One region of the Enterobacter sp. C4G1 genome, then DNA from elsewhere that is predicted to be linked to it. Evidence: predicted binding sites of a transcription regulator. Region 1 holds the regulator's gene; the other holds the start of a gene.
The links. The regulator CRP, encoded in region 1, controls carbon source genes, mostly activating them, when cyclic AMP is high. The targets are predictions, from matches to a motif close to ATGTGANNNNNNTCACAT.
Positions count from the first base shown of each region.

Region 1 (4,200 bases):
CGGTGGCGAAGATCGTACGCGGATAAACTGGCCGGCAAAATTAGTACGGCGTGCGTTTTAATACCCGCGTTAACCAAATCCCGTGATGCGGACGCTGACGCCATGCCACCGACGAAATGGTGTGCATGGTGCTCAGATGCCCCAGGATGCGCTGCAAATGCTGCTCCAGGGTGCTCATTGGGCCAAGCGTCAGTGTTTCCGGTGCTTCAAGAATATTCGAATCTCCAGCTTCTCCCGGCGCGTCGTACTCCAGGCGCTGCTGACATCGCTGCAAGGCAATCTCACAGGACTGCAAATAGCGCTGCGCCAGATCGGGTGTCAGCATCGTGTGCTCGCGTGCAAGCGTGGTCATGGCGTTAATGTGCTCGACGATAAACTGGCTGTGCGTCACCCACAGTTTCATGTCTGCCAGATAGTGGGAATTAAAGCCCGGCTCCTGCATCGCCTGGTTCAGTGAGTTAAACAGGGCGTTATGTGCCTGGTTAACCTTCATGCGCTGATACGCCAGCGGCGAAGGCTGTGGATCATCGCTCAGGATCAGGCGTATCGCCTGTTGATCTGCTTCCAGCGCATCATGGGCGTTCTGGCGCAACAACCCGCTTTGCCACTGGGGCCAGAGCCAGACCAGGCCGCCAAAGGCAATCAGGCAGCCAATCAGGGTGTCGACCAGGCGGGCGAGAATAAACTGTTCGCCATTGAGCGTGAGCAGTTGCAGGGTGTATACCGCAGTGACCGTAAAGCCCACCATCGCCCAGCCATAGTTCTTGCGAATAATCAGGTAGCTCACCATGGTGACAGCCAGCATCCCCAGCAGCGTATAGCCTTCCGGTACGTGGAAGTGCAGCGTCACCCCAGCAATGATAAGCCCCGCGATTGTGCCACCTGCCCGGTGCAGAATGCGCACCCGCGTAGCACCGTAACCGTTCTGCGTAACAAACAGCACGGTCATTAAGATCCAGTACGGTTTCGGTAAGTGCAGCGCGACGCCCATCAGACTGGCGGTGCTAAGCATCACGCTGATACGCGCGGCATTACGCAGCGCGGCAGATTTCAGTGACAGATAGCTTTTCAGGGCTGGCAGCAGCGGCAGACGCTTTTGTTTATCGGCCATCAGGTCACGGGGGTAAAGTGGCCGCTGAGTCCGCAGGACACGGGCGATGCGGCTGAAGTGCCACGCCGCAAATTGGCCCACCGGGTTTTCCGCGTGTTGATGGGCAATTTTCTCCAGCGCCCCCAGCTGTTTGTCCATGTTAAAACGCGTGGGATAGCGGTGATACAGGATATCGTCAGCGAGAATGCGCAGGCGCGCTGCCACGGTTTGGGCGTTCCAGCGGATCACCGCCTCGGCGTGGCTACGTTCGACCAGCTTTTGCACCTCCTGCGGATGATGCAGGCTCACAGAGATATGTTCCTGTAAATCCAGACCGACCTGGAAGATACGCAGCAGTCGCTTATAGTCATGATTTTTATTGGCGGCGAGCATGTGCAACTGCTGATAACACTGGCTAATCAGATCGACGACTTTTTGCTGGCGCGCCAGCAGCGGCGGCAGCGATTTTTCCGGATCCGTATGCTGAGTGAGCAGGGTGTACTTGGCTTCGCAGTAGTCGGCAAGCTGCACGTAGAGCAGGCTGAGCGATTCGCGCAGCGGTTGTTCGCGCCACAGGCGGAACCAGATCCAGTTGAACACGCCGTACCACAGGGTTCCCAGCGCGTAGATGAGTAGCGGCTCCCACACCGGCATATTCCCGGCGAGGCTCAGCGTGAAGATGGCGGCAATCAACGACGCGGGCAGCAACCGGGCATGTAGCGCGCTGATTTCAGCGGTCACGCCAAGCGTCATGGCCAGTACGGTCAGGATCAGGGGAAGCGGAATATCACGGGCAAGCAGCAGTTGTACAGCGAGGCTACAGCCTGCAAACAGACAGCCGCCAATAATCAGGCGCTTGAAGAAACGTTTATGCGGTGTGTCCAGACCTGCAATGTTGCAGCAGGCAGGAACCAGGGAGAACAACAGACCCTGTTGCAGATGGCCCAGCAGCAAACCCACGGCCACAGGAAGGCACAACACCAGCGTTTGTCGCAGTGCGTAGTTAACTTCCGGGTGATAAATTAGCCTGCGCCACATGGGGAGTAGAGACAAAAACGGCGTGACACCTTGCGATGGCACGCCGTTTGACCGGAATTAACGTGTTCCGTAAACCACGATGGTTTTACCGTGGGCGGAGATCAGGTTCTGGTCTTCGAGCATTTTCAGAATACGGCCCACTGTTTCACGGGAGCAACCCACGATCTGACCAATTTCCTGACGGGTAATTTTAATTTGCATTCCGTCCGGGTGGGTCATTGCGTCTGGTTGTTTCGCCAGGTTCAGCAGAGTCTGAGCGATACGGCCCGTTACGTCCAGGAAGGCGAGGTTACCCACTTTCTCAGACGTGACTTGCAGGCGGCGAGCCATCTGCGAAGAAAGACGCATCAGGATGTCAGGGTTAACCTGAATCAGCTGACGGAATTTCTTGTAGGAGATTTCGGCCACTTCACACGCGGTTTTTGCACGAACCCAGGCGCTACGTTCCTGGCCTTCTTCAAACAGGCCCAGTTCACCGATGAAATCGCCCTGGTTCAGATAAGAAAGGATCATTTCTTTCCCTTCCTCATCTTTGATCAGCACTGCCACCGAGCCTTTGACGATGTAATACAACGTTTCCGCTTTTTCACCCTGGTGAATCAGCGTGCTCTTCGATGGGTACTTATGAATGTGGCAATGAGACAAGAACCATTCGAGAGTCGGGTCTGTTTGCGGTTTGCCAAGCACCATGCGCTGTTATCCTCTGTTATAAGCTGTCACCAGAGTCATAAGATGCATCCAGACTCTGGGGTTGCAATCGAATTCTTACCCATACCCTGGGAAGTCGGCTGTCGTAATAGTCGCAGCCAGTAAAGTTTGATGTCCTCTGCATACATGTGTAACGTCAATGTATTACTGTAGCATCCAGAGTGTTTTAGCATAGCTTTTGTCGCGTGTCTCCTGGTGTCTCGCTTCAGCATGATGCAGGTCGCCTTCCGTTGCGAGAAATGTAACGTACGCGTAATCTGTCACCAAAAATGCAACGTTGGAGTTAATGAATATGCAAGCGCGTGTGAAATGGGTTGAAGGTTTAACGTTCCTGGGCGAATCCGCTTCCGGACACCAGATTTTAATGGATGGGAATTCCGGCGATAAAGCACCAAGCCCAATGGAGATGGTGCTGATGGCGGCGGGTGGTTGCAGCGCAATTGACGTGGTGTCGATTTTGCAAAAAGGTCGTCATGACGTGACGGATTGCGAAGTAAAACTCACTTCTGAACGCCGTGAAGAAGCGCCACGCCTGTTTACGCACATCAATTTGCATTTTATTGTGACCGGCAAAGAGCTGAAAGACGCTGCGGTATCACGCGCGGTGGATCTTTCTGCGGAGAAATATTGCTCTGTGGCGTTAATGCTGGAGAAAGCGGTAAAAATCACGCATTCGTATGAAGTGATCGAGGCGTAATGCAAGGGGCATCATACGCGTTGATGCCCTCACCCTAACCCTCTCCCACGGGGAGAGGGAAAAGGATCACGCGATCTGCTTACCTTCCATCAACCGCTGCACCAGCGGTGACATAATCAGTTCCATCGCCAGCCCCATTTTCCCGCCCGGCACCACCAACGTATTCATATGCGAAATGAATGAGCCTTGCAGCATGGCCAGCAGCCAGGGGTAATCAATGCCTTCGAGATTGCGGAAATGAATAACCACAAAGCTTTCGTCCAGTGAAGGAATGCTTTTGGCCGCAAACGGGTTGGAGGTATCTACCGTCGGCACGCGCTGGAAGTTGATGTGGGTGCGTGAGAACTGCGGCGTCAGGAAGTTAATGTAATCTTCCATCGAACGAACAACCGAATCCATCACCGCTTCACGTGAATGACCGCGCTCGCTGATATCGCGCGTCAGCTTCTGGATCCACTCCAGGTTCACAATCGGCACAACGCCGACCAGCAGGTCCACGTGGCGCGCCACATCATGCTGCGTGGTCACCACGCCGCCATGTAATCCTTCATAAAATAGCACGTCGGTAGGTTCGGGAAGAGGCTGCCAGGGGGTGAATGTCCCTGGTACCTGGTTCCAGGGAACGGCTTCGTCATAGGTGTGCAGATACTTCCGCGACTGGCCTTTT
Region 1 is NZ_JBQVVV010000001.1:660,946-665,145, reverse strand. It holds gene argD (bifunctional acetylornithine/succinyldiaminopimelate transaminase) at 1-26, shown strand, start outside; gene ACT9TW_RS03280 (YccS/YhfK family putative transporter) at 41-2,128, opposite strand; gene crp (cAMP-activated global transcriptional regulator CRP) at 2,186-2,818, opposite strand; gene ACT9TW_RS03270 (OsmC family protein) at 3,129-3,533, shown strand; gene ACT9TW_RS03265 (phosphoribulokinase) at 3,600-4,200, opposite strand, start outside.

Region 2 (4,200 bases), on a different contig from region 1:
AACTACTTCCTGCAAGGCGATCCTTACCAGGGCATGGTGCACTTCACCCGCTTCTTCCTGAACACCCTGTTGGGTATGGGCGGCTTTATTGATGTTGCAGGTATGGCGAACCAGAAACTGCAACGTGAACAACCACACCGTTTTGGTAGTACCCTGGGCAGTTACGGCGTGGGTTATGGTCCGTATATGCAGTTGCCATTCTACGGCAGCTTTACTGTCCGTGATGATGGCGGCGATATGGTCGATACGCTGTATCCGGTGCTATCGTGGCTGACGTGGCCACTATCAATTGGGAAATGGACGGTTGAAGGTATTGAAACCCGTGCCCAGTTGCTGGATTCCGACGGTCTGCTGCGCCAGTCTTCCGATCCGTACATCATGGTTCGTGAAGCGTACTTCCAGAATCACGACTTTATTGCCAATGGTGGCAAGCTGAAGCCGGAAGAGAATCCAAACGCGAAGGCAATCGAAAACGAATTAAAAGATATCGATTCGCAGTAAATAAAAAAGGTGAGCAATGCTCACCTTTTTTGATCTCTGTGCGATTAGAACTTGTAGTTGAAGTTCGTACCGAACAGCCAGGCTTTGCCTTCTGAGTGGAAGGTATAAGCCGCCGCGCCTTCACCTTCGGTGAAGTTCACTTTCTGGCCGTGCATATAAGATGCGCCAACGTCGATTGAGGCGTCATCGTTAAATGCGTAAGTCGCACCGGCGCTCAGCCACAGACGGTCCTGATCCGGGATGGAGATAGAACGCTTGTCGGCCGGAACCGGGCTATCATCAAATGCGATACCGGTACGGAAAGTCCAGTTCTTATCGTAGTAATAGGTTGTACCCAGTGCGATACGATACGCATCTTTGAAGCTTTCATCTTTATAGAACAGCGTCTGGCCGTTATCACCGGTGGCTTTCAGTTCCTGGAACTGGCTCCAGCTGGTGTAAGTCAGGCTATAGTGGATAGCCCACTGTGGTGCTACACGGTTATAACCGGAGATTTCCCACATTTCTGGCAGATGCAACGACAAAGAACCGTTCTCGGTTCGCCCGCCGGTACCAGCAGGAAGGCCAGTCATACCCATATTACCCAGAATGGTGCTCAGGTTCGGGTTGATGGAGCTTTTGTAGTCGCCGTCGAAGTCGATTTTCACTTCAGAACGGTAGGTCAGACCCCAGCGGTTGTTTTTATCCAGTTCATACAGGATACCCGCGTTCCAGCCGAAGCCCCATTCGTCACCTTTCAGGTGCGCGATCTGGTCGTCCGGGGAGCTGATCCCATCCAGATAAGAAGGGGGAACCTTGCCATTGAGCTGCCCTGCCAGAAGTGGGCCCAGAGAGCCGGCATAACGCTCGATCTTCGCTTTTGCATAAACGGCGTCAACGCCTAAGCCGAAGCTCCAGTTACTATCCAGGCGATAGGCACCGCTCAGGTTCAGGTTAACGGTTTGCAGGTCGGTTTTACCGCCATAAATACCGGCACCGTAGTTTTCACCAAATTCAGTTGCCAGACCATAGTTTGAGGTCACGGATGCACCCCAACCAAACTGCTCGTTGATTGGCATAACATAGTGCATGTTAGGAACCCACGCGCTTGGCGCGATGTTGTCCTGGTTAGCACTTTGGCCGGTTAAGGCTGAATTACCGGTGACGTTAACATCAGGATCGATATAAACCGCACCGATAGAGAAGGCAGGACGATCAAACATCGTGATAAGCGCAGGGTTACGACTCACGTTACCTGCATCATCAGCTATTGCACCTTCCCCGGAGTACGCGCGGCCAAGGCCAGAGGAAGAAAATTCGTTAAGCTGAAAGCCCGCTGACCAGGCGGACGTTGAGACGATTGCCACTGCAACTGCTAACGCAGTCTTTTTGAACAGGGTTTTCTGGCTCATGACCATAACCTCATTGAGTTATTTTTATTCAAAAATTGTTACATACCGTAACAGGAGCGCGAAGTGTAGGGTCTGTGTTAAAACATACAAATCAGACCAGTGGCGTGAGTATAGGTCTGACCAGATGTGATGTTGCAAGTTTGTTTATTAAGTTTTTCCAATATGTTTCTTGAAACGAGATCTGCTTGGCAAAAATGTGACCATCGCATCTCATCCGAAAGGGTGATTTTTGTTTTAGATCATTTTTAAGCGTGATATTGGTCACTTATCCCATTTTGCGCCATTAACGGCTGGAGCACCTGGTCATCGGGGCGTAAAATATCGGCAACGTGTTTATCTCGCGCCCGGCGCGAATACAGAGGAAAGCTACTATGAGTAAATGCAGTGCTGATGAAACCCCGGTTTGCTGCTGTATGGATGTTGGTACCATCATGGACAACACCGATTGCACCGCGTCCTACAGCCGTGTGTTCGCTAACCGTGCCGACGCTGACGAAACCCTGGCAGCGCTGACTAAGCGTGCGCGTGATGTTGAGTCCGAACCGTGCGACATCAAATCGACCTTCAAAGAGGTTGAAGGCGGCGTGCAGCTGGATATCGATTTTGTATTCGCCTGTGAAGCAGAAACCCTGATCTTCCAGTTGGGTCTGCGCTAATCTCTGCGGTCTGATGCGTCCTCCCACAAGAGAGGGCGTAATAACTCGCACCATGCCTCTGCTTTGCAGGGGCATTTTCTTTTTCCTCTCTGTGTTTTAGCTCGCACTTTTTCGTTTCCCCGATTGGCTGAATGTAAAAAAATGGTTAAGACTGTTATCAGGTCAGACCACTTTGCGTTGAGCATGAATTTTACAGGGGAGTGTTATGAGTCAGGCATTACCGCTTATCACCCGACAAGGTGACCGCATCGCCATTGTCAGCGGGTTGCGCACGCCGTTTGCGCGTCAGGCAACGGCGTTTCACGGCATCCCGGCGGTCGATCTGGGAAAAATGGTGGTGGGAGAGATGCTGGCTCGCAGCGAAATACCACCTGAGGTCATTGAACAGCTGGTTTTCGGCCAGGTCGTGCAAATGCCGGAAGCGCCCAACATTGCGCGTGAAATTGTTCTGGGTACAGGCATGAACGTGCATACCGATGCTTATAGCGTCAGCCGCGCGTGTGCCACCAGTTTTCAGGCGGTTGCCAACGTGGCGGAAAGCCTGATGACCGGTACAATCCGCGCGGGAATTGCCGGCGGTGCCGACTCCTCTTCCGTACTGCCAATCGGGGTTAGTAAAAAGCTGGCCCGCATTCTGGTGGACGTCAATAAAGCCCGTACCACCGGGCAGCGACTCAAACTCTTCTCACGCCTGCGTTTACGCGACCTGATGCCTGTACCGCCCGCCGTGGCAGAGTATTCGACCGGTCTGCGCATGGGCGATACCGCCGAGCAGATGGCGAAAACCTATGGCATCACGCGTGAACAGCAGGATGCGTTGGCACACCGTTCGCACCAGCTCGCCGCAAAAGCCTGGTCTGAAGGCAAACTGGCCGACGAGGTGATGACCGCCTATGTTCCCCCTTACCGTGAACCGCTTGTGGAAGATAACAATATTCGTGGCACGTCGACGCTGGCGGATTATGCAAAACTACGCCCGGCATTTGATCGCAAACATGGCACCGTTACCGCCGCCAACAGTACGCCACTGACGGACGGCGCCGCCGCTGTGATCCTGATGACCGAATCCCGCGCCAGAGAGCTGGGCATAAAACCGCTGGGTTATCTGCGCAGCTACGCGTTTACGGCTATTGATGTCTGGCAGGATATGCTGTTAGGCCCTGCCTGGTCTACGCCACTGGCACTGGAGCGCGCCGGGTTAACGCTGGCTGATTTGACGCTCATTGATATGCACGAAGCCTTTGCCGCACAAACACTGGCAAACGTGCAGCTTCTGGCAAGCGACAGATTCGCACGTGAAGTTCTGGGGCGGGCAAACGCCACCGGTGAAGTGGACGAAAGCAAATTTAACGTATTGGGTGGCTCTATCGCTTACGGCCATCCTTTCGCGGCCACGGGCGCGCGAATGATAACCCAAACATTACATGAACTGCGTCGCCGCGGCGGCGGATTTGGGCTGGTCACCGCCTGTGCGGCGGGTGGGCTGGGTGCGGCAATGGTTGTGGAGGCTGAATAATGGACATGACATCGGCATTTACGCTGAATGTTCGCCCCGATAACGTCGCTGTTGTCACTATTGATGTTCCTGGCGAAAAGATGAATACCCTGAAGGCCGAGTTTGGTGTTCAGGTGCGGGCGATGTTAAAGCAGAT
Region 2 is NZ_JBQVVV010000002.1:1,608,797-1,612,996, reverse strand. It holds gene mlaA (phospholipid-binding lipoprotein MlaA) at 1-501, shown strand, start outside; gene fadL (long-chain fatty acid transporter FadL) at 546-1,892, opposite strand; gene ACT9TW_RS21540 (YfcZ/YiiS family protein) at 2,264-2,548, shown strand; gene fadI (acetyl-CoA C-acyltransferase FadI) at 2,754-4,064, shown strand; gene fadJ (fatty acid oxidation complex subunit alpha FadJ) at 4,064-4,200, shown strand, end outside.
Region 2: ACT9TW_RS21540 (YfcZ/YiiS family protein) is a predicted target of CRP. The motif match lies at 2,142-2,159, and genes of this name have one in related genera.